Regions from separate parts of the Paracoccus sp. MA genome, predicted to be linked through region 1. Evidence: riboswitches for the same ligand, from Rfam matches in the RefSeq annotation. Region 1 holds a riboswitch; each other region holds the start of a gene.
What was found. A riboswitch is a leader RNA that binds a small molecule or an ion and turns the genes downstream of it on or off. The one in region 1 is predicted to bind cobalamin.
Positions count from the first base shown of each region.

Region 1 (7,569 bases):
ATCAGACAGGGGCGCGACAGCGCGAAGGGGCAGGGAATGCAGGCACTGAAACGGATCGGCATCGACACCTACATGCTGCTGCTGATCGGCATGGTGCTGCTGGGGCTGGTCCTGCCCGCCCGCGGCATCGCGGCCGAGATCCTGCGCGGCGCCACCTTCTGGGCGGTGACGCTGCTGTTCTTTCTCTACGGCGCCAAGCTGGATCCGGCCTCGGTGCGGGCGGGGCTCTTGAACCTGCGGCTTCAAGGCCTGACCTTCGCCGCCACCTATGCGCTGTTTCCGGCCCTGGGCATTTTGCTGGCCGCGCTGTTCGGCGGCGTGCTGGGACCACAGCTGGCGCTGGGGCTGCTGTTTCTCGCCGTGCTGCCCTCGACGGTGCAAAGCTCGATCGCCTTCACCTCGATCGCGGGCGGCAACGTGCCGGCGGCGATCTGCGCGGCCTCGCTGTCGAACCTGGTGGGCGTGGTGCTGACGCCGCTGCTGGTCACGCATCTTCTGCATCAGGAGGGCGGCGGCGCCAGCCTCGACGCCATCGAGAAGATCGCCGTGCAGATCCTGCTGCCCTTCGTCGCCGGGCAATTGCTGCGGCGCTGGATCGGCGGCTTCGTCCAGCGCCACCGGCTGCTGACCATGGTGGTGGACCGGGGCTCGATCCTGCTGATCGTCTATTCCGCCTTCGGCGCCGGCACCGTCGCCGGCATCTGGTCGGCGATCCCGGTGCCGGGGCTGGTGCTGTGCTTCCTGGTCACCGCGCTGCTGCTGGCCTTGGTCATGGGGGGCATGGTCGGTGCCGGGCGGCTGTTCCGCCTGCCGCCCCAGGACCAGGCGGTGCTGTTCTTCTGCGGCTCGACCAAAAGCCTCGCCAGCGGGCTGCCCATCGCCACGGCCATCTTTCCGGCCGCGGCGGTGGGTGCGATCGTGCTGCCGGTGATGATCTATCACATGACGCAGCTGCTGGTCTGCTCGGCCATCGCGCAGCGGCTGGCGCGGAACCGACCCTAGAAATTCCAGTCCTCGTCCTCGGTCGCCACCGCCTTGCCGATGACATAGCTCGACCCCGAGCCGCTGAAGAAATCGTGGTTCTCGCTGTCCGGCGACAGGGCGGCCATGATCGCCGGGTTGACCTCGCAGGCCTGCGGCGGGAACAGCGCCTCGTAGCCCAGGTTCTGCAAGGCCTTGTTGGCGTTGTAATGCAGGAAGGCCTTGACGTCCTCGGTCAGCCCGATGCCGTCGTAAAGCTCGGCGGTGTATTTCGCCTCGATGTCGTAGAGATCGAAGATCAGCGCGAAGGCGAAATCCTTCAGCGCCGCGCGCTCGGCCTCGCCCAGCCGCTCCAGTCCGCGCTGGTATTTATAGCCGATGTAATAGCCATGCACCGCCTCGTCGCGGATGATCAGCCGGATCAGGTCGGCGGTATTGGTCAGCTTGGCGCGGCTCGACCAGTACATCGGCAGGTAGAAGCCGGAATAGAACAGGAAGCTTTCCAGGAACACGCTGGCGATCTTGCGCTTCAGCGGGTCCGAGCCGGCCTTGTATTCCTCCAGCACCAGCCGCGCCTTCTGCTGCAGATGCGGGTTCTCCTCGGCCCAGCGGAAGGCGGCGTCCACCTCGGGCGTCAGGCACAGCGTCGAGAAGATCGAGGAATAGCTGCGCGCATGCACCGCCTCCATGAAGGCGATGTTCGACAAGACCGCCTCTTCATGCGGGGTCAGCGCATCGGGCATCATCGCAGGCGCGCCCACGGTGTTCTGGATGGTGTCCAGAAGCGTCAGCCCGGTAAACACCCGGATGGTCAGTTCGCGCTCCTCTGGCCGCAGCGTGGCCCAGCTCTGTACGTCGTTGGACAGCGGCACCTTCTCGGGCAGCCAGAAATTCACGGTCAGCCGGTTCCAGACCTCCAGGTCCTTCTCGTCCTCCAGCCGGTTCCAGTTGATCGCCCGCAAGGGCGTGCGCAGGGCATGATCCTTCATCCGAAGAACCTTTCTTTCTTGTCTAAATATCCCACGGGGGTCCGGGGGTGTGAAACCCCCGGCTCAAAGCGTGCAGGAGACGCAGCCCTGCACCTCGGTGCCTTCCAGCGCGGTCTGGCGCAGCCGGATGTAATAGATGGTCTTGATGCCCTTCTTCCAAGCGTAGATCTGGGCGCGGTTGATGTCGCGCGTGGTGGCCTCGGCCGGGAAGAACAGCGTCAGCGACAGGCCCTGGTCGACATGTTCGGTCGCCGCCGCATAGGTATCGATGATCGCCTCGGGACCGATCTCGTAGGCGTCGCGGTAATAGTCCAGGTTCTCGTTGGTCATGAAGGCCGCGGGATAGTAGACGCGGCCGATCTTGCCTTCCTTGCGGATCTCGATCCTGGCGACGATCGGGTGGATCGAACTGGTCGAGTTGTTGATGTAGCTGATCGAGCCGGTGGGCGGCACCGCCTGCAGGTTGCGGTTGTAAAGCCCGTGCCGCATCACCGATTCCCGCAGCATGGCCCAATCTTCGCGCGTGGGCAGGGCGATGCCCTCGAAGACCCGGGCGACCTCGGGCAGCGAGGGCAGCCAGTCGCGCGTGACATATTTGTCGAAAAACGAGCCGTCGGCATATTTCGACTTCTCGAAATCCTTGAACGTCCGGCCCTTTTCCTGGGCAAGCAGGTTCGAGGCGCGGATGGCGTGATAGGCCACCGCGGCGAAATAGACCGAGGTGAACTCGATCCCTTCGGGGCTGCCGTAATGGATGCGCTCGCGCGCCAGGAAGCCGTGCAGGTTCATCTGGCCCAGGCCCACGGCATGGGCCTCGTCATTGCCGCGCCGGATCGAGGGCACGGCGTCGATAGCCGACATCTCCGACACCGCGGTCAGCGCCCGGATCGCCGCCTCGACGGTCGCGCCGAAATCCGGCCCGTCCATGGTCGCGGCGATGTTCAGTGATCCGAGATTGCATGAGATATCAGTTCCCAAATGGGAATAGCTCAGATCTTCGTTGAACGTGCTCGCCTCGTTCACCTGCAGGATCTCGCTGCACAGGTTCGACATGCTGATGCGGCCGGCGACCGGGTTGGCGCGGTTCACCGTGTCCTCGAACATGATATAGGGATAGCCGCTCTCGAACTGGATCTCGGCCAGGGTCTGGAAGAAGGCGCGGGCATTGATCTTCTTCTTCCTGATGCGCTTGTCGTCGACCATCTCGGCATATTTCTCGGTGACGGAAATCTCCGAGAAGGGCAGGCCGTAGACCCGCTCCACGTCATGGGGCGAGAACAGATACATGTCCTCGTTGCGCTTGGCGAGCTCGAAGGTCACGTCGGGGATCACCACGCCCAGGGACAGCGTCTTGATGCGGATCTTCTCGTCGGCATTCTCGCGCTTGGTGTCCAGAAAGCGCAGGATGTCGGGGTGATGCGCGTTCAGATAGACCGCGCCCGCGCCCTGCCGCGCGCCCAGCTGGTTGGCATAGCTGAAGCTGTCCTCCAGCAGTTTCATCACCGGGATGACGCCCGAGGACTGGTTCTCGATCCCCTTGATCGGTGCGCCGGCCTCTCGCAGGTTGGTCAGCATCAGCGCCACGCCGCCGCCGCGCTTCGAGAGCTGCAAGGCCGAGTTGATCGAGCGGCCGATGCTCTCCATGTTGTCTTCCAGCCGCAGCAGGAAGCACGAGATCAGCTCGCCCCGGGACTTCTTGCCGGCATTGAGGAACGTGGGCGTCGCCGGCTGGAAGCGGCCCGAGAGCATCTCCTCCATGAAGCGCATGGCCAGCGCCTCGTCGCCGCGCGCCAGCGTCAGGGCGACCATGACCACCCGGTCCTCGTAGCGTTCCAGGTAACGCTGGCCGTCGCGGGTCTTCAGCGTATAGCTGGTGTAATACTTGAAGGCGCCGAGGAAGGTCGGGAAGCGGAACTTCCGCGCATAGGCAGCATCCCAGATCGCGCGCTGGAAATTGCGCGAATACTGGTCCAGCACCTCGGGCTCGTAATAGCCTTCGTCGACGAGATAGCGCAGCTTCTCGTCGAGATTGTGGAAGAACACGGTATTCTGGTTGACATGCTGCAGGAAATATTGCCGCGCGGCCTTGCGATCCGCCTCGAAGCGGATGCGGCCCTCGCCGTCGTAAAGGTTCAGCATCGCGTTCAGCGCGTGATAGTCCAGCTCGGCCTTTACGCCATTGTCAAGCATTCCGTCCCCCAGAATTTCTCAAGCCCCGCCCGGACGCGGGAAAGATCGTTGTCGTCGCCCGCCAGCTCGAATCGATAGAGCACGGGGACGTCGCATTTAGCAGAAATGACCCTCGCCGACAGGGCGAAGGTGGCGCCGAAATTGCGGTTGCCGGCGCCGATCACGCCGCGCAGCAGCGCGCGGCGCCCGGGGTCGTTCAGGAAGCGGATGACCTGTTTCGGCACCGCGCCCCGCCCCTCGCCATCGGCATAGGTCGGGCAGATCAGCACGTAGGGCCGGCCGGGCTCGGGCAGGATCTCGCACGGCGAGACCGGGATGCGGAGCGCGGGCAGCCCCAGCCGCGCCATGAAGCGCGCCGTGTTCCCCGAGCCCGAGGAATAATAGACCAGTTCGCCCCGGTGCCCGCCCATGGCCGCGCGTTCAGGACAGCCGGCCGATCATGTCGGGCCGGAAACCCGCCCAATGCGCCTCGCCGGCGACGACGACGGGCGCCTGGCGATAGCCGAGCGAGGTGACCAGTTCCATCGCCGCCTCATCCTCGGTCAGGTCGACCAGCTGATAGGGCAGGCCGCGCGCCTCGAGCGCCCGGGTCGTGGCGGTGCATTGCACGCAGGCGGGCTTGGAATAAACGGTGATGGTCATGCCTCTGCTCCTTCTTTCTGTCGGCAAGCAGGGGCCGCGCCCGATGACCGCGCCATCGGAACCGCTTCAGCCCCGCGCCCGCCGCACGGTTTCGTCCTTTCGCGCCATGGCAGGTCTTCTGACTCGCGGGTCCCGGCTTGGCTGGCCTTCCCGGGGCTGGCCCCAGTGGCATTCCAGCGTCGCTCTCCGCTTACAGCTGCGGGGGCAGTGCCGGCCTTGCACCGGCTTCCCTGTTGATCCCCGAGTCGCCCCGGAGGTAACCATGACCCCTGCAGTTAGCCACGCTCCGCCACGCAGGTCAATCCACATCTAGTGGGAAACTGCCCGCCCATCGGAACATCTGGTGGACCGCCGAACATCGCCGGGGTGGTGCCGTCGGCATCCCGGCCGAGGGTTGCGGCACCTTTTCCGACGGGCGAGCATCCGGATTGTTGAATCACTGCAACAGTCGGGCCTGCCGATCCGGGATTTTACGCAGCGTCGTTTGACAATTTGCGACAATTAACCCTCTTGCATGGATCACGCGCGGCCAGGACAGGGGGGCGACTGCTCCCCCTCCCGGCTCGTTTCACCGCAAGCCACTCTGCTGAGCCAGCACGTCCCTGTCGCTTCCATCCTCGTGGATGGCAGCGATTTCTTTTGTGCCGGGAGCAATCCATGAACAAGTCCCATCCGAAACCGCCGGTCACGGGGGGCGCAGCGCAATTGCTGCCGACCCTGGGCCTGCTGCCGGTGCTGGCCATCTCGGCCGGCGTGGCCGGCCCTGCACAGGCGCAGGACACCGTCACCCTGGACACGGTGGTCATCCGCCGCCAGCAGGGCAACGAGGCCGAGACAAGCTACAAGGTCACCGAAAGCACCTCGGACAAGGCCACCGCGCCGCTGCTCGACACCCCGCGCTCGGTCACCGTCGTCACTGCGCGCGAGATCGAGGAGCGCGGCCAGACCTCGGTCGCCGACGTGCTGCGCACCACGCCCGGCGTCACGCTGGGCGCGGGCGAGGGCGGCGTGCCGCAGGGCGTGCGCCCCTATATCCGCGGCTTCGAGGCCAGCCAGGACCTGCTGATCGACGGCATGCGCAACGCCTCGCGCACGCAATACGAGGCCTTCAACCTGGAATCGATCGAGATCAACAAGGGGCCGGGCGGCGTCTATTCCGGCGCCGGTTCGACCGGCGGCACCATCAGCCTGAACAGCAAGACCCCGCAGCCGGGCGCCTTTGACGAGGTGGCGCTGTCCTACGGAACCGGCAACTATGTCCGCGGCACGCTGGATTCGAACCGCGAATTCGGCGCCCTCGGCCTGCGCCTGAACCTGATGGGGCAGCGCGCCGACGATCTGGGCGGGCGCGACGGTGTCGAGTCCAAGCGGTTCGGCGTGGCGCCGAGCTTCAGCTATCGGCTGACCGATGACAGCAAGATCACCGCCGGGCTCTATTACTACAAGGACGAGGATACGCCCGATTATGGCGTGCCGATGTCGAATGCCACCACGCCTGCCGAATGGCGGCGCGGCTCGGGCACCCGCATCGACCCGTTCCTGCCGGCCGATGTCGATCCCGATACCTTCTATGGCCTGCATGCGCGCGATTTCCGCGACGTGGAATCCGCCTCGGGCTACCTGAAGTTCGAGCACGCATTCTCGGACAGCCTGCGGCTGACCACGGCGCTGCGCAAGGCGCGCGACACCAATACCTATGTCGTGACCTCGCCGACCTCGGGCAGCGACGGGCTGGTGTCGCGCAGCTCCAAGGCTTCGGACCGGGTGAACGAGACCGTGTCGTTCAACGCCCAGCTTTCGGGCGAAGTGCAGGCCGGGGGCGTCGAGCACAGCTTTGCGGTCGGCGTGGACATCGCCAATTCCCGCGCCACCACCCGCCGGCTGACGGTGGTCAACCCCGATCCGATGCCGACCTCGCCCTACGAGCATCCGGATGCCGGCGCACCCTGGGGCGGCAGCATCGAGCGCGGCGGCGATACGGGCTACAGCACCACCAAGTCGCGCGGCATCTACGCGCTGGACACCATCACGTTCACCCCGCAATGGGAGGCGACGGTGGGCCTGCGCTGGGACGATTACAGCGTCAACAGCGTCACCCACGCCACCGACGAGAATCCGCGCGAAAGCCATCGCAACGATTCCGACTTCCTGAACGGAATGCTGGGCGTGGTCTACAAGCCGGCGCCGAACGGCTCGGTCTACGCCTCGGTCAGCAGCTCTTCGAACCCGGCCGGGGAGGGCGCGGGCACCGGCGGCAGCAATGCCTCGGACGATCTGGACAGCCTCGATCCCGAGCACAGCGTGAATTACGAGATCGGCACGAAATGGCTGGTGCTGAACGACCAGCTTCAGCTGAGCGCGGCGCTGTTCAGGACCGAGAAGGACAATGCCCGCGTCACCAACTCGCTGGGCGAGACCGAGAATATCGGCAAGACCACCGCCAAGGGCGTCGAGCTGGGCTTTGCCGGCCAGATAACAGAGCGCTGGGGCATCTGGGGCGGCTATGTCTATCAGGACGTCAAGCTGAAGGACGGCGGCTGGACCACCCCGCGCGGCGGCGGCGATCCCTATCCGAACCCCGGCACCGGCCGGCAGGTCGTGAAGATCCCGCGCAACAGCTTCTCGCTGTGGACGACTTATGACTACAGTCCGGAACTGACGCTGGGCGGCGGCGTGACCTATACGGGCAAGCGCATGGCCAGCTATTCGCAGAACGGCGATGCCGATGCCGGGCTGCCGTCGAGCTGGCGCACCGACCTGATGGCCG
Region 1 covers NZ_CP087597.1:807,670-815,238, forward strand. Annotated here, with positions in the region: gene LOS78_RS03950 (bile acid:sodium symporter family protein) at 37-1,002, shown strand; gene nrdF (class 1b ribonucleoside-diphosphate reductase subunit beta) at 999-1,970, opposite strand; gene nrdE (class 1b ribonucleoside-diphosphate reductase subunit alpha) at 2,034-4,160, opposite strand; gene nrdI (class Ib ribonucleoside-diphosphate reductase assembly flavoprotein NrdI) at 4,142-4,570, opposite strand; gene nrdH (glutaredoxin-like protein NrdH) at 4,581-4,802, opposite strand; cobalamin riboswitch at 4,893-5,082, opposite strand; gene LOS78_RS03975 (TonB-dependent siderophore receptor) at 5,460-7,569, shown strand, end outside.

Region 2 (7,569 bases), on a different replicon from region 1:
AAGCTGCTTTCGGGCGGCAACCCGCAAATCCCCAAGGGCTATGGCGAGGCGCCGGTCCGCGCCTATATCGCCGCCATGCCGGGCTGGAAGCAGGAGATCGGCCAGAAGCTGGACGAGATCATCACCCGCACCGTGCCGGGGGTGAAGAAGGCGGTGAAATGGAACTCGCCCCTTTACGGGGTCGAGGAGGGGCACTGGTTCCTTAGTTTCCATTGCATGACGAAATACATCAAGATCGGCTTCTTTCGCGGCACGCAGCTTGAGCCGATGCCGCCGGTCGCCTCGAAACATCCGGAGGTGCGCTACCTGCACATCCCCGAGGGGCCGTTCGACGAGGACCAGTTTGCCGACTGGGTGCGCCAGGCCAGCCGCCTGCCCGGCGAGAAGATGTAGGGCTCAGCGCCGCTGCCAGTCCCGCGCGGTGTTTTCCTGCCAGCCCGCGCGGTGCAGCAGCGGCGTGTCGTCGGTGAATTCGGGCCAGCCGAGGCAGAGGAGTGCCGAGAACTCCCAGTGGTCGGGGGCTTGCAGCAGTGTCGTGATCCGCGCCGGATCGAGGATCGAGACCATGCCGAGGCCCAGGTTGCGCACCCGTGCCGCCAGCCACAGCGCATGGATCGCCATGGCCGTCGATTGCCGCAGGGTTTGCGGCATGGTGGCGCGGCCGAGGCCATGGCCCTCGGCCGGGTCGATCCGGGTGAAGACGGCCAGCCAGACGGGCGCGCGGTCCAGGCCGGCCAGCTTCAGCGCATCGTATTCCTGCCGCTGCCGGCCCTGATAGCGGTTGGCGGCCTCGGCATTGCAGCGCAGGAAATCGGCGCGGATCTCGGCGCGCAGCGCCGGGCTTTCGACCCGGATCACCCGCCAGGGCCGGGCATTGCCGACCGAGGGCGCCAGTTCCATCGCCGCGCGCAACTCGTCCAGCAGCGGCTCGGGGATCGGGTCGTCGCGGAAATGCCGCACGTCGCGGCGCCAGCGCAGGATGCGCTCCAGTGCGGCGCTGTCCTTGGGGCCGAACTCCATCAGGACGCCGCGCAGATGGCGCTGTCGGGCAGGCCCGCGGCCCCGGCGCGGATGGCGACCGGCCGGTCGGGCACGGTCAACTCGACGGCGAGCGGCTGGCCGGCAACCGTCAGCGGCCGGTGGTCGTTCGCGTTCAGCTCGACCCGCAGCCGGTCGCCGGGCGCGAGCGCGTCGAGGTGATGGGCCGGGCCGTAGAGCCGGGCGATCTTGCGGCCGTTCAGGTAAAGATGCGCGTGCCCCTCGCCGGGCCGGTCGGCCAGCCCGGCATGTTCGGGGGCGAAGCAGAAGCCGGGACTTTGCAGGAACAGGTTCCAGCCCGCGACGCTGTCGGGCTCCAGCCGGGCCGAGGCGGTGGCGCTGCCGGCGGGCAGGTCGATGGGCGCGCCGTGGTCATGCGCCGCGGCCTGCGCGCCATGGCCATGCGCGCCGTGGTCGTGGCCGTCCAGCGTGATGCCGTTGGCGGCGGCGATGACGAAGCCCATGCCGCCGCCGAAGATCAGGCCGATCAGCAGCATCGGGATCGAGCGATCCATGTCTGTCCCCCCGGTTCATGGAAAGGGCCGGGCACGGCTGCGCGCCCGGCCGGAAGGCTGCGGCCGGATCAGGCGGCTTGCGGAAGGGGCGCGCGCTGCCCCTCGCGCTGCCAGAACCAGCCGGCCAGCAGGCCGAGCACCGCCCAGGCCAGGGCGCCGGCCCCCAGCGCGCGGCCGGCGAATTCGGCCGAAAGCTCGGGCGGGACCGGGCCGGCATAGCTGTCGGGCTGCGGCGCGCCGATCAGATGCGGCGCGAGGATCAGCACGATTGCCACGCCCCAGGCCGCCCAGCCCCTGCCAAAGGCGATCAGCCACAGCGCAAGCCCGGTGGCCAGCGCCGTGCCCAGCCACCAGATGGCGCGGATCTGCACATCGGCGGCGGCGACGCCCGGCACCTCGGGGGCAAGGCCGAAGGCGGGGGCGAGCTGCATGGTCAGGTAGCCGGCAAGACCCCAAAGCAGCCCCTGCCGCGCCGTGACCGCATTGCCCTGCGATTCGGCAACCGCCATCAGCGCCACCAGCATCAGCCCGTAGCCGGCATAGACCAGCATGGTGAACAGCACCGAAAGCATGTTGCGGGTCCATTCGAAGGGGCCGAGATCCTGATGCGCGCTGACGGATTCGGCGCCGAAATGCGCCAGCTGCCCGGATTCGTAAAGCTCGGCATGCAGCAGCACCGGCTGCACGAACCAAAGCTGCAACAGGGCGGCAATCAGCCCCGTTGCAGCGCCAGCGATCAATCCGCTGGTCAGAATGCGCGAGAACATGTCAGTGGCAGGGGAAGCCGGTGGCGTGACGCACGTCATGGGCAGCGTCATGCAGGGTTTCGGCCTGCACCAGCCCGGACATGAAGATCAGCCCGAAGCCGATGGCGAAGGCGGCGATGGCGGGAAACAGCACCGAGGCGCGGCTGGCCCCCGCGGCGGTCATGGGTTTTGCGGTCATCCGCGACCCTTTCCTTATGTCGTCCAACCCGACGACGTTGCGGTTTTGCGCATCGGCAGGTCTCCTGGCTTGCGGGTCACGGCAGACGCCCGCCTTCCCGGCCGGTTGGCCAGTGGCATGATGGGCGTCCGCTCTCCGCTTACAGTCGCGGGGGCGGCTGCGGATTTGGCCCCGGATGCCCCGGGCCGCACCGCATTCCCTTTTGGCCCCGGAAAGGGGCACCGATACACGCATATGTTACCTGCGACGCCGCCGCGGCGGCAAGCGGAATCGAGGACCGGGCGGCGGGCCGGCGGGCGGCGCTGTCGCATGGGTATTTGGAGAACGAAGAAGATGCCCGAGGGATCGCGCGGGGATCGAGGCAGGCGGGCTTGTCCGGATCACGGGGCCGGCGGCCAGTCCAGATCGACCCAGACCAGCCGGTGCGCGGAAGCGGCCAGGGCGGCCTCGGCCAGCGGGCCCTCGGCCGGCCAGAACACGCCCGCGTCCAGCACCGTGAGGCCCTTGGCCGGCAGGACGTAATCGACGCGCAGGTTGCCGGGCGGCTTGTCGTCGGGCCAGTCGCCGGTATCCAGCGCCGGATCGCCCTTGTGGCGGTCGTTCACGCCGCCCTTTGCTGCCGCCCCGCCGGCGCTGCGGGGCCGGGGGTCGGTGACATGCGCCATGATCCGGGCCAGCGCCTCGGGCCGGCCCTCGCTGTCCATGGGGTCGAGGTTCAGGTTGCCGGCCAGCACGAAAGGGCCGCCCGGCAGGTGGTGCAGCCAGAAGGCCAGCTCGTCATGGTTGCGCCGGCCGTTCAGGTCCTCGGGCCCATCGAAGACCGGCGGCGTCGCGGACATGGCGAGCAGGTGCAGCGGGTTGCCCGCTACCGTCACCACCGCGTCCCAATGCGCGGTCGAGGACAGCCGGCGGATCGCCGCCACCTTCTCGGGCAGCGGCGGCATCAGGTGGCCGGGCAGGTCGCGCCACAGGACGCCGGTGTAATCCGTCACCGGCCCGATGGGATGGCGCGACAGGATCGCCATGCCGCCCTGGCCCGAGAATCTGCCATAGCCCTGCGCGTCGTCCGCCGTGCCCAGCCGCCCGTCGGCGTTCAGGTCCAGCCCGGTCGCCATGCCGGAATTCGGCCGCGCCGCGAAACGGTGCGGATAGTCCAGCCCGACCCGGGCCAGCCTTGCGGCAAAGGCGTCCAGCGCCCGGCCGTCCAGATCCCAGTCGAAATCGGTCAGCAGCAGGATGTCGGGCCGGGTCTCGGCCAGCACGGCGACGACCGCTGCGACCTGCGCATCCTCGCGGCCGAGGTCGCGCAACAAAAGCCCCGGCCCGTCGCGCGACAGGTCGGGGCTGTAGGTGGCGATCCGCAAGGGCTCGGCATGGGCGGCGAGGCCAAGGACGGCCAGCAGGACCGCCCCGGCAAGCGCCCTTACACCCAAGGCCGGCTCTGGGCCATCTGCGCCTCGAAGGTGTCGATGGCGCCGGCCTTTTCCATGGTCAGGCCGATATCGTCCAGCCCGTTCAGCAGGCAATGGCGGCGGAACGGGTCCAGCTCGAAGGGGAAGCTCTGCCCGTCCGAGGTGGTCACGGTCAGGTTTTCCAGGTCCACGGTCATGCGGGCATTGGCGCCTTTCTTCGCGTCCTCCATCAGCACCTCCACCACCTCGGGCGGCATGACGATGGGCAGGATGCCGTTCTTGAAGCAGTTGTTGTAGAAGATGTCGGCGAAGCTGGTGGAGATCACGCAGCGGATGCCGAAATCCAGCAGCGCCCAGGGCGCATGTTCGCGCGACGAGCCGCAGCCGAAATTGTCGCCGGCGACGATGATCTGCGCCTCGCGGTAAGCCGGCTGGTTCAGCACGAAATCCGGGATCTCGTTGCCTTCGGCGTCGTAGCGCATCTCGTCGAACAGGTTCTTGCCCAGACCCGAGCGGTGGATCGTCTTCAGGAACTGTTTGGGGATGATCATGTCGGTGTCGATATTGACCAGCGGCATGGGCGCCGCGATGCCGGTCAGGGTGGTGAACTTGTCCATGTCTTGATCCTCGCAGAATTGACTTGGGGCGCGCGCGCCCGTTAACCGAGACCCGAGCGGCGCCTGGCGCCATGGCTATACGGGTCTTGCTGATGTTTTTCGGGTTTTCGAGTTTCGCCGCCCTGCGCGCCTGCATCGCGCGCGACTGGACGCCGCAGATCGGCGATCCCGAGATCACCGGCTGGCTGACGGTGCTCTCGTATCTTGTCTGCCTGTTCCTGGCGGTGAAGGTGCTGCGCCGCCGGCCGGCCGGCGCGGCGCGCGGGCTGTGGCTGGCGATCGCCGGGCTGATGGCGTTCCTGGCGCTGAACAAGCAGCTTGACCTGCAGACGGCGCTGACTGCCACCGGACGCTGCATGGCCCGGGCGCAAGGCTGGTACGACAGCCGCTACCTGGTGCAGCTGGCCTTTATCGCCGGGCTGGTGCTGGGCGTGGCGGTTGCGCTGATCTGGGCGACGAAGGCCCTGCGCGGGCACATGCGCCGCAACGGCCTTGCCCTGCTGGGGCTGGCCGTGCTGTGCGGTTTCGTGCTGGTGCGCGCGGTGGGTTTCCATCATGTCGATATGCTCATCAGCATGGATTTCGCGAACCTCAAGTTCAACTTCTGGTTCGAGAATGCCGGGCTGGTGCTGATCGCGATCAACGCCCTGCTGCTTCTGCGGCGGGGCCGCTAGGGGCCCCGCCCGAAGCATCAGACGGTTTCCGCCAGAAGCTCGCGCACGTCGGTCAGGTGGCCCTTGATGCCCGCCGCCGCCGCCATGACCGGCGACATCAGATGCGTGCGGCCGCCGCGGCCCATGCGTCCCTCGAAATTGCGGTTCGAGGTCGCGGCGCAGCGTTCGCCCGGCGCCAGCTGGTCGGGGTTCATGCCCAGGCACATCGAGCAGCCGGCCAGACGCCATTCGAAGCCGGCGTCGATGAAGATCTTGTCCAGGCCCTCTTCCTCGGCCTGCATGCGCACCAGGCCCGAGCCCGGCACGACCATGCCGCGCACGCCCGGCGCCAGCCTGTGGCCCTTGAGGATGCCGGCGGCGGCGCGCAGGTCCTCGATCCGGCCGTTGGTGCAGGAACCGATGAAGACCGCGTCGATCTTGATCTGGTTCAGCGGGGTGCCCGGCTTCAGGCCCATGTAGTCGAGGCTGCGGCGCGCGGCCTCGACCTTGCCGCCCTCGAAATCCTCGGGGGCGGGAACCGTGCCGGTGATCGGCAGCACGTCCTCGGGCGAGGTGCCCCAGGTCACCACCGGGGCGATGTCCTCGCCGCGGATGGTGACGACCTTGTCCCAATGCGCGCCCTCGTCGCTGAAGAGGGTCTTCCACCAGCTGACCGCGGCCTCCCAGGCGGCGCCTTTCGGGGCATGGGGGCGGCCCTTGCAATAGTCGAAGGTCTTTTCGTCCGGGGCGATCAGGCCGGCGCGGGCGCCGCCCTCGATGGCCATGTTGCAGACGGTCATGCGGCCTTCCATCGACAGGTCGCGGATCGCCTCGCCGCAATATTCGATGACATAGCCGGTGCCGCCGGCGGTGCCGGTCTTGCCGATCACCGCCAGCGTGATGTCCTTGGCGGTGACGCCGGGACGCAGCTTGCCAGTGATTTCCACCTTCATGTTCTTGGATTTCTTCTGGATCAGCGTCTGGGTGGCCAGGACGTGTTCCACTTCCGAGGTGCCGATGCCATGCGCCAGCGCGCCGAAGGCGCCATGCGTCGCGGTGTGGCTGTCGCCGCAGACGACCGTCATGCCGGGCAGGGTCCAGCCCTGTTCCGGCCCGACGATATGGACGATGCCCTGGCGGATGTCGTTCATCGGGTAATAGTTCAGCCCGAATTCGCGGGCGTTCTTGTCCAGTTCCGCGACCTGGATGCGGCCCTCGGGGTTCTCGATGCCGTCCACGCGGTCGGCGGTGGTGGGCACGTTGTGGTCCGGCACGGCGATGGTCTGGTCGGGGCGGCGCACCTTGCGGCCGGCCATGCGCAGGCCCTCGAAGGCCTGGGGCGAGGTCACCTCATGCACCAGGTGGCGGTCGATATAGAGGATGCAGGTGCCGTCGTCGGAACGCTCGACCACATGGGCGTCGAAGATCTTGTCGTAGAGGGTGCGGGGCGCGCCCGCGTTCGTGTTGCCGGTCATGGCTGTCTCTTTTCTGGAAGACTAGCTGGGAAAGGGCGGAGGGGCCGCAACCTGCGGCAGGGCGCGCAAAGGCGCCCGCCGTCGTCAAAGTCGGGCGGTGACGGACAGGCTTTCGCCGTAGAACCGGCCCGGCAGGCGGGCGCGGTCGTGAATGTCGAAATAGACGAATCCTCGCATGACAGCAGTAATAGGTCGATTTCACGTCATATTCAATATCGCCACACGGTCCTGTTAATTCCAAGTTGAGAAATGGCCCCTATTTTCTACGCAAGGAACAAGAAAGGGACCGATCATGCTGATTCGCATCATCCTGCGGACGATTCCCCTGCTCTGCGTGGCCGCCTTTGCGCTGGCCGTGGGCCTGGAACAGGACCGGCCGGGCCCGGCGCAGGGGGTGGCGGGGGCCGAAACCCGGCAGCTGGCCTGGGGTGCCGGGCAGGTGCGATGCGTCGATCCCTGGGGGAATCTGCCGCTTTCCGCCTGTTCCTCGGCCGAGCCCGCCAGAAATCCGCCGCCGCCACATTGAGCAGGCGCGATTCCGTGCTACATTACTAGGGCCCCGGCGCCGGGGGAGATCGGCGTGATGACCGGAGGATGAACCCCTGTCCAATACCGTCTCGCCGGCTTCTGCGCCGGCTGCGACCACCGCGGAGTCCGGGCTGACGAGCGATCAGCTACTGGGCCGCATTCTTGCCTCTCTTGACGACGACAAGGCCGAAGATGTCGTGACCATCGACCTGCGCGGCCGCTCGGCTATGGCCGATCACATGGTGATCGCCTCGGGCCGCAACGCGCGGCAGGTGGCCTCGATCGCCGAAAAGCTGGTCGAGCGCCTGAAAGAGCAGACCGGCCGCTCGGCCCGGATCGAGGGCAAGGAAACCGGCGATTGGGTGCTGATCGACACCGACGACGTG
Region 2 covers NZ_CP087598.1:486,217-493,785, forward strand. Annotated here, with positions in the region: gene LOS78_RS09500 (DUF1801 domain-containing protein) at 1-393, shown strand, start outside; gene bluB (5,6-dimethylbenzimidazole synthase) at 397-1,020, opposite strand; gene LOS78_RS09510 (hypothetical protein) at 1,020-1,553, opposite strand; gene LOS78_RS09515 (CbtA family protein) at 1,622-2,320, opposite strand; gene LOS78_RS09520 (CbtB domain-containing protein) at 2,322-2,498, opposite strand; cobalamin riboswitch at 2,535-2,739, opposite strand; gene LOS78_RS09525 (endonuclease/exonuclease/phosphatase family protein) at 2,879-3,931, opposite strand; gene leuD (3-isopropylmalate dehydratase small subunit) at 3,922-4,527, opposite strand; gene LOS78_RS09535 (hypothetical protein) at 4,620-5,201, shown strand; gene leuC (3-isopropylmalate dehydratase large subunit) at 5,219-6,655, opposite strand; gene LOS78_RS09545 (hypothetical protein) at 6,948-7,181, shown strand; gene rsfS (ribosome silencing factor) at 7,258-7,569, shown strand, end outside.
Region 2: it holds a riboswitch for cobalamin, as region 1 does, so the genes downstream of both, LOS78_RS09520 (CbtB domain-containing protein) here and nrdH (glutaredoxin-like protein NrdH) in region 1, are expected to answer to the same signal.

Region 3 (7,569 bases), on a different replicon from region 1:
GCTGCCGGCGCGGGTGAATTCGTCGAAGATCAGGTGCGGGGTGAACTTGCCCTCGACCCCCAGCATCCAGCGGCCGAGCCCGACCGAGGTCAGCGCGATGAAGGGCGTGGTCAGCGGATTGCCGACGAAGGTGCCCAAGAGCGCGGCTAGGATATTGCCGCGGATCAGCCAGGCCAGCGCCGCCGCGCCCATGAAATGGAAGCCGAAGAAGGGCGTGAACGAGATGAAGATGCCGCAGGCCCAGCCCCGCGCCACCCGATGCGGCTGGTCCGGCAGGCGGCGCAGCCGGTGCAGCACATATTTCGAGGCCCGCTTCCAGCCCGAGCGGGGATAGAACATCTCGGTCCACATCTGGGCATAGCTGAGCGGCTTGCGTCTCTTGAACATGCCGGGCCGACCTCAGCTCATATGGGCCGAAGGGTCCCGGATGCGCGAGACCTGCGCCACGTCGCTTTCGGCCTCGAGCGCGGTCAGCAGCGTGTGCATGTGCTCGCGGTCGCGCAGCTCGATCTCGACGCGCAGCCGGTAGAAATCCGGCTTGCGATCGACGAATTCCAGATCCGAGATATTCGCCCCCTGCGCGCCGATCAGCGTGCAGATCCGGCCCAGCACCCCGGCATCGTGGCGGATGGTCAAGGACAGCATGGTCGAATAGGCTGCCGGGTGCTGGCCCTCGCGCCAGTGCAGGTCGACCCAGCGTTCCGGGCTGTCCTCGAACTCGGCCAGCACCGGGCAGTCGATGGCATGGATCACCACCCCCTTGCCGCGATAGGTGATGCCGACGATGCGCTCGCCCGGCAGGGGATTGCAGCAGGGCGCGCGGGTGAATTCCTGATCGGCCTCCAGCCCGGCGACGGCGCGCTTGGCGTCGATCTCGCTGCGCTTCTGGGCCAGTTCGGGATAAAGCGTGGTCAGCACGTCATGGGCCGAGATCTCGGCGCTGCCGATGCGGGCCAGCAGCTCGTCCGTATCGGGCAGCGCCATGGTCTTGGCCGCGATGCGCAGCGCCTTGTCGCTGACCTTGCGCCCGACATGCTCGAAGGCCACCCGCACCAGTTCCGAACCCAGCCGGATGAAGCGCGTCCGGTCCTCCTGCCGCAGCGAGCGGCGGATGGCGGCCTTGGCGCGGCCGGTGACGACGATGTCGAGCCAGGTCGCCTGCGGCCGCTGGCCGGAGGCGGCGATGATCTCGACCGACTGGCCGTTCTTGAGCCGCGTCCACAGCGGCACGCGGATGCCGTCCACCTTCGCGCCCACGCAGGAACTGCCCAGCCGGGTATGGATGGCATAGGCGAAATCCAGCGGCGTCGCCCCTTTCGGCAGCGGGATCACGTCGCCCTTGGGCGAGAAGCAGAACACCTGGTCGGAATACATCTCGAGCTTCACATGCTCGAGGAATTCGTCGTGGTCCTCTTCGCCGAAACGCTCGGTCAGGCTGGCGATCCATTCGCCCGGATCGATGGCAAAGGGGTTCGCCGTGCGCACGCCGTCGCGATAGGCCCAATGCGCGGCCACGCCCGCCTCGGCCACCTCGTGCATCTGCCGGGTGCGGATCTGCACCTCGACCCGCTTGCCGTCGCGGCCCGAAACGGTGGTGTGGATCGAGCGGTAGCCGTTCGCCTTGGGCTGGCTGATGTAATCCTTGAACCGGCCGGGCACGGCGCGCCAGCGGTGATGGATGACGCCCAGGGTGCGATAGCAGTCGGCCTCGGTCCGGGTGATGATGCGGAAGCCGTAGATGTCCGACAGGCGCGAGAAGGAAAGCTGCTTTTCCTGCATCTTCCGCCAGATGCTGAAGGGCCGCTTGGCGCGGCCGTAGACATCGGCCTCGATCCCCTCGCGTTCAAGCTCGGCGCGGATGTCGGCGGTGATCTTGGGGATCACGTCGCCGGATTCGCGCTGCAGGCTGACAAAGCGGCGGATGATCGAGTTGCGGGCCTCGGGGTTGATGACCTTGAAGGCCAGGTCCTCAAGCTCCTCGCGCATCCATTGCATGCCCATGCGGCCGGCCAGCGGCGCATAGATGTCCATGGTCTCGCGCGCCTTCTGCAGCTGCTTTTCCGGGCGCATGGACTTGATGGTCCGCATGTTGTGCAGACGGTCGGCCAGCTTGACCAGGATCACGCGAAGATCGCGCGACATCGCCATGAAAAGCTTGCGGAAATTCTCGGCCTGCTTGGAATGCGCGCCCGAGAGCTGCAGATTGGTCAGCTTGGTGACCCCATCGACCAGATCGGCGATCTCGCGCCCGAAGATCTGCGCCACCTCGGCCCAGGTCGAACGCGTGTCCTCGATCGTGTCGTGCAGCAGCGCGGTGACGATGGTGGCATCGTCCAGCCGCATCTCGGTCAGGATGGCGGCGACCGCGACGGGATGGGTGAAATAGGGCTCGCCCGAATGGCGGAACTGCCCCTCATGCATGCGACGCCCGTATTCGTAGGCGTCGCGGATCAGCTCGGCATTGGTGCGCGGGTTGTAATTGCGGATAAGCGCGATGAGGTCTTCGACGTCGATCATGTTCAGCCGAAGACCTTTGGACTCAGTTCCTGCCTTGCGCTTCCAGCATCATGCGCAGCATGCGCTCCTCGGATTCCTCGTCGGCGGGCTTCGGACGGTCGATCTCGGCGCCCAGAAGCAGCGCCATCGCGTCCTCCTCGGGCTCGTCGACCTCGATCTGGGTCTGCTGGGCCTCGATCATGCGCTCGCGCAGTTCGTCCACGGGCTGGGTCTCGTCGGCGATCTCGCGCAGCGAGACCACGGGATTCTTGTCATTGTCGCGGTCGACGGTCAGCGGGCTCCCCGCCGCGATTTCACGCGCGCGATGGGCCGCCAGCATCACCAGGTCAAAACGGTTCGGAACCTTGTCGACGCAATCTTCGACTGTAACGCGGGCCATCGGTCACCTTATCAGCTGGAATCGGGGTGCAGGGCGAAGCCGGATATTTGGGTGCGCGAAACGGAAATGTCAAGCACTTGCCGGCCGCATCCCGGCCATGGCCTCGGGCGGCAGCGCCGCCAGCATCTGCGCCACGCTGAGCCCAAGGCGCGGATGCACCCAGCCGGGCGCGATCTCGGCCAGGGGCGCCAGCACGAAGCCGCGGTCCTGCAGCCGCGGATGCGGCAGGATCAGTCGCTCGGGCGTGCGGCGCGGCTGTTCCTCGGGCGGCAGGCTGCGCCAACGGTCCTGCGCATCCGCGTCGGGCAGCACCAGATCGCCATGCGCCAGCAGGTCCAGATCCAGCCCCCGCGCCTGCCAGCGCGGCCCGTCGCGGCGGCGTCCCAGCGCCGCCTCGATCGCGTGCAGCTCGCGCAGGAGTTGATCGGGCGGCAGCGCGCAGGAAAGTGAAACCGCAGCGTTCACATAATCGGGACCGGAACCGGCCGGCACCGCCGGGGTGGACCAGAATCGGCTGACGGCAAGCGGCACAACCGCAGGTAATTTCAAAAGCTTATCCAGCGCGAAACGCAAGCTGTCCGATGGGATACCTGCCGAACTAGGCAGGTTTGCACCCAGCGCCACCAGGACTAAGTTCGCCTTCTGACTTTGGTAAAGAGACATCTTGGGGGAATCGTGTTTTACAAGGATGATCGGCTGGCGTTGTTCATCGACGGGTCGAATCTTTATGCTGCCGCGAAGGCGCTTGGCTTCGATATCGACTACAAGCTGTTGCGGCAGGAATTCGAGCGGCGCGGCAAGCTGATCCGCGCCTATTACTATACGGCCCTGCTGGAGAACGAGGATTACTCACCGATCCGTCCGCTGGTCGACTGGCTGCATTACAACGGCTATTCCATGGTGACGAAACCCGCGCGTGAATATACCGACGCTCTGGGCCGCCGCAAGGTCAAGGGCAACATGGATGTCGAGCTGGTCATCAACGCCATGGAGCTGGCGCCGCGGCTGGACCATGCGGTGCTGTTCTCGGGCGACGGCGATTTCCGGCCGCTGGTCGAGGCGCTGCAGCGCCAGGGCGTGCGGGTCTCGGTGGTCTCGACCATGCGCAGCCAGCCGCCGATGATCGCCGACGAGTTGCGCCGCCAGGCCGACAATTTCATCGAACTGGACGCGCTGCGCGACATCATCGGCCGCCCGCCCCGCGAAAGCGCCCCGCAGCAGGACGCCTGAACCCCCGGCGCCGCCGAAGACCCCGTCCCGGCGGGCCGGCGCCTTTCCCTTCCCCCGCCGCGGCGGGCCAAGGGTGTTTCTTTCCCCGATCATCCACCGCTTCCTGACAGGCTTGGCCATATCCGGCTTGCCAGGCGGCCGCGTTTCGGCGATACGCCCCCTTGCCGGTCCCGAAAGGGCCAAGAGGGAATCCGCGGCGCATCCCTGCGCCAACCGGAACTGCCCCCGCAACTGTAGGCGGCGAGCCGCGTCCGATCACGTCACTGGGTCCTCGACCCGGGAAGGCCAGGACAGGCAGCGACCCGCCAGTCAGGAGACCTGCCGGCGCCTTGACGTTCACACCGGGCGGGGTTGTCCGGGGAGGGTGAGATGACGACAGCCAGACGCGGCCCGCCTTGCGGGCAGGACGCGGTCCGCCAAGCCCAACGTTGCGCCGCCTCCGGCCCCTGGTCCCAACCAGATGGAGACGGAGCATGTTCCTGCGTTCGGGCCTGATCGGCCTTTCCCTGTCCCTTGCCGCATTCGCCGCCCATGCCGGCGCGACCGGCTATCCGCTGACGGTCGGGAATTGCGGCCAGACGCTGGAATTCGACGCCGCGCCGGCCTCGGCGGTAAGCGTCGGCCAGGCCGCGACCGAGGTGCTTTACGCGCTCGGCCTCGGCGACAAGGTCGCCGGCACCTCGGTCTGGTTCAGCGAGGTGCTGCCGCAGTTCCGGGACATCGACGCCAAAGTCGCGCGGCTGGCCGACAACGATCCCAGCTTCGAAAGCGTGGTGGCCAAGAAGCCGGGGCTGGTCGCGGTGCAATATGAATGGCATGTCGGCCCGCAGGGCATCGTCGCCACGCGCGAGCAGTTCCACGAGCTCGGCATACCGACCTATGTCATGCCGGCCGATTGCGTCGGCAAGGACAACACGGTCGGGCTTGACGGCACGCGGCTGACGATGTTCTCGACCGCGAGCCTCTACCAGGGCATCGAGGAACTGGCGGCGATCTTCGACGTGCAGGACCGGGGCGCCGCGCTGGTCGCAGACCTGAAGGCGCGCGAGGAGACGGCCGAGGCCGAGGCCAGGGCGCTGGGGCTAAAGGACGGATCGGCGGTGTTCTGGTTCTCCTCGGCCGAGATGGACATCGATCCCTATGTCGCCGGCCGCAAGGGTGCCCCGGGCTACATGATGGAGACGCTGGGATTGCGGAACATCGTGGAATCGGACGAGGAATGGCCGACCGTCGGCTGGGAGACCATCGCCAGGGCCAATCCCACGGTGATCGTGGTGGCCCGGATGGACCGTCGCCGCTTCGAGGCCGACGACGTCGAGAAGAAGCTCGCCTTCCTGAAATCCGACCCGGTGGCCAGCCAGATGGATGCGGTGAAGGCCGGCCGCATCGTCGTCATGGATGCCGGCGCCATGGACGCGACGATCCGGGTGATCGACGGGCTGGAAGAGCTGGCGGCGGCGCTGAAATCCTACGGCCTGCCGCAATGACGCCGGCCGCCGCCGGACCGCGCAGGGCGCTTGTCGCCGCGCTTCTGGCGCTGGCGGTGCTGGCGGCGGCGGTCCTGGCCGGGGCGATGATCGGCGAGACCCGCATCGCCCCGGATCTGGTGCTGAAGGTGCTGGCCAACCGGCTGTGGCAGGCGGGCCATGCGCTCGACCCGCTGGATCAGGGCATCGTCTGGAGCTATCGCGTGCCCCGCGCGCTGGTCGCCGCCGCCTGCGGCGCGGGACTGGCCGTCTCGGGCGTGGTGCTGCAGGCGCTGCTGCGCAACGCCCTGGCCGATCCCTATATCCTCGGCATCTCGGCCGGGGCCTCGACCGGGGCGGTGGCGGTGACCATCGCCGGGCTCGGGGCGGGGCTGCTCTCGATGTCGCTCGGCGCCTTCATGGGGGCGCTGATCGCCTTCGGGCTGGTGGCGGCGCTGGCCCGGGCCGCCGGTGCCGACGCCGGACGCGGCGGCGCGGCGCAGATCGTGCTGGCGGGCATCGCCGGCTCGCAGCTCTTCAACGCCCTGACCGCGTTCGTCATCGCGAAATCGGCGAATGCCGACCAGGCGCGCGGCATCATGTTCTGGCTGATGGGCAATCTCAGCGGCGTGCGCTGGCCCGAGGTGCAGCTGGCCGTGCCGGTCGCCGTCATGGGCTGGCTGGTCTGCCAGCTGCATGCGCGCGGGCTGGACGCCTTTGCCTTCGGGGCCGACAGCGCCGCCTCGCTGGGCGTGCCGGTGCGGCGGGTCCGGGCGGTGCTGATCCTGGCCGCGGCGCTGGTGACGGCGGTCATGGTGTCGATCCTGGGCTCGATCGGCTTCGTCGGGCTGGTGATCCCGCATGCGGCGCGCTTCCTGGTCGGCGTCCGCCACGGCCGGCTGATCCCGGCCGCGGCGCTGATCGGCGCGGTCTTCCTGATCGGCGCCGACATCCTGTCGCGCGTCATCATCAGGGGCCAGGTCCTGCCCATCGGCGTCGTCACCGCGCTGATCGGCGCCCCGGCCTTCGCGCTGATCCTGATCCGCAGCCGGGGCCAGATGCGATGAGGCTTTCGGCGCAATCCCTGTCCCTCGCCCTGCGCGGGCGCAAGATCATCCGCGACGTCTCGCTGGAGGTGACGCCCGGCGAGACGCTGGCGCTGGTCGGACCGAACGGTTCGGGCAAGTCGACGCTGCTGCGGCTGCTGGCCGGGCTGGTCCGCCCGGACTGGGGCGCCATCCGGCTTGAGGGTCAGCCTCTTGCCCGGCTGTCGCGTCGCGGGATCGCGCAGCGCATCGCGCTGGTCGAGCAGCAGGCCGACACCGCCGAACGCCTGACCGCCCGCGCCGCCGTCGAGCTGGGCCGCACCCCCTGGCTCTCGGCGCTCGCATCCTGGAGCGAGCGGGACGAGCGGCAGGTCGCCCGCGCGCTCGACGCGGTGGAGATGACCGCGCTGGCGGATCGCAGCTGGGCCACCCTGTCGGGCGGCGAGCGCCAGCGGCTGCACATCGCCCGCGCCCTGGCGCAGGAGCCGGGTCTGCTGCTGCTCGACGAGCCGACCAACCATCTGGACATCCACCACCAGCTGGCGATCCTAGGCTTCATCCGGCAGTTGCCCATCACCACCGTCATCGCGCTGCACGACCTCAACCAGGCCATGGGCTGCGACCGCGTCGCGATGCTGGACGGCGGCCGGCTGGTCGCCTGCGGCCCGCCCCCCGAGGTGCTGCGGCCCGATCTGGTCGCGCACGTCTTCGGCATCCGCGTCCGGCGGGTGCCCGATCCGGCCGGCGGGCCGGACATCCTGACCTTCTCGATCACCTGAAAGGACGCCCATGGTCTCGCGCAGCCTCGCCCTGCTCCTGCTGACCGCCGCCCCTGCCCTCGCCGAGATCCACGAGGTCAGGATGCTGAACCGCAACGACACCGCCACGATGGTCTACGAGCCGGACCACCTGGTGGTCGCGCCCGGCGACA
Region 3 covers NZ_CP087598.1:1,255,337-1,262,905, reverse strand. Annotated here, with positions in the region: gene LOS78_RS13370 (DUF2062 domain-containing protein) at 1-387, opposite strand, end outside; gene LOS78_RS13365 (bifunctional (p)ppGpp synthetase/guanosine-3',5'-bis(diphosphate) 3'-pyrophosphohydrolase) at 400-2,517, opposite strand; gene rpoZ (DNA-directed RNA polymerase subunit omega) at 2,540-2,896, opposite strand; gene folK (2-amino-4-hydroxy-6-hydroxymethyldihydropteridine diphosphokinase) at 2,966-3,559, opposite strand; gene LOS78_RS13350 (NYN domain-containing protein) at 3,572-4,126, shown strand; cobalamin riboswitch at 4,275-4,467, shown strand; gene LOS78_RS13345 (ABC transporter substrate-binding protein) at 4,600-5,613, shown strand; gene LOS78_RS13340 (iron ABC transporter permease) at 5,610-6,659, shown strand; gene LOS78_RS13335 (ABC transporter ATP-binding protein) at 6,656-7,417, shown strand; gene LOS78_RS13330 (pseudoazurin) at 7,428-7,569, shown strand, end outside.
Region 3: it holds a riboswitch for cobalamin, as region 1 does, so the genes downstream of both, LOS78_RS13345 (ABC transporter substrate-binding protein) here and nrdH (glutaredoxin-like protein NrdH) in region 1, are expected to answer to the same signal.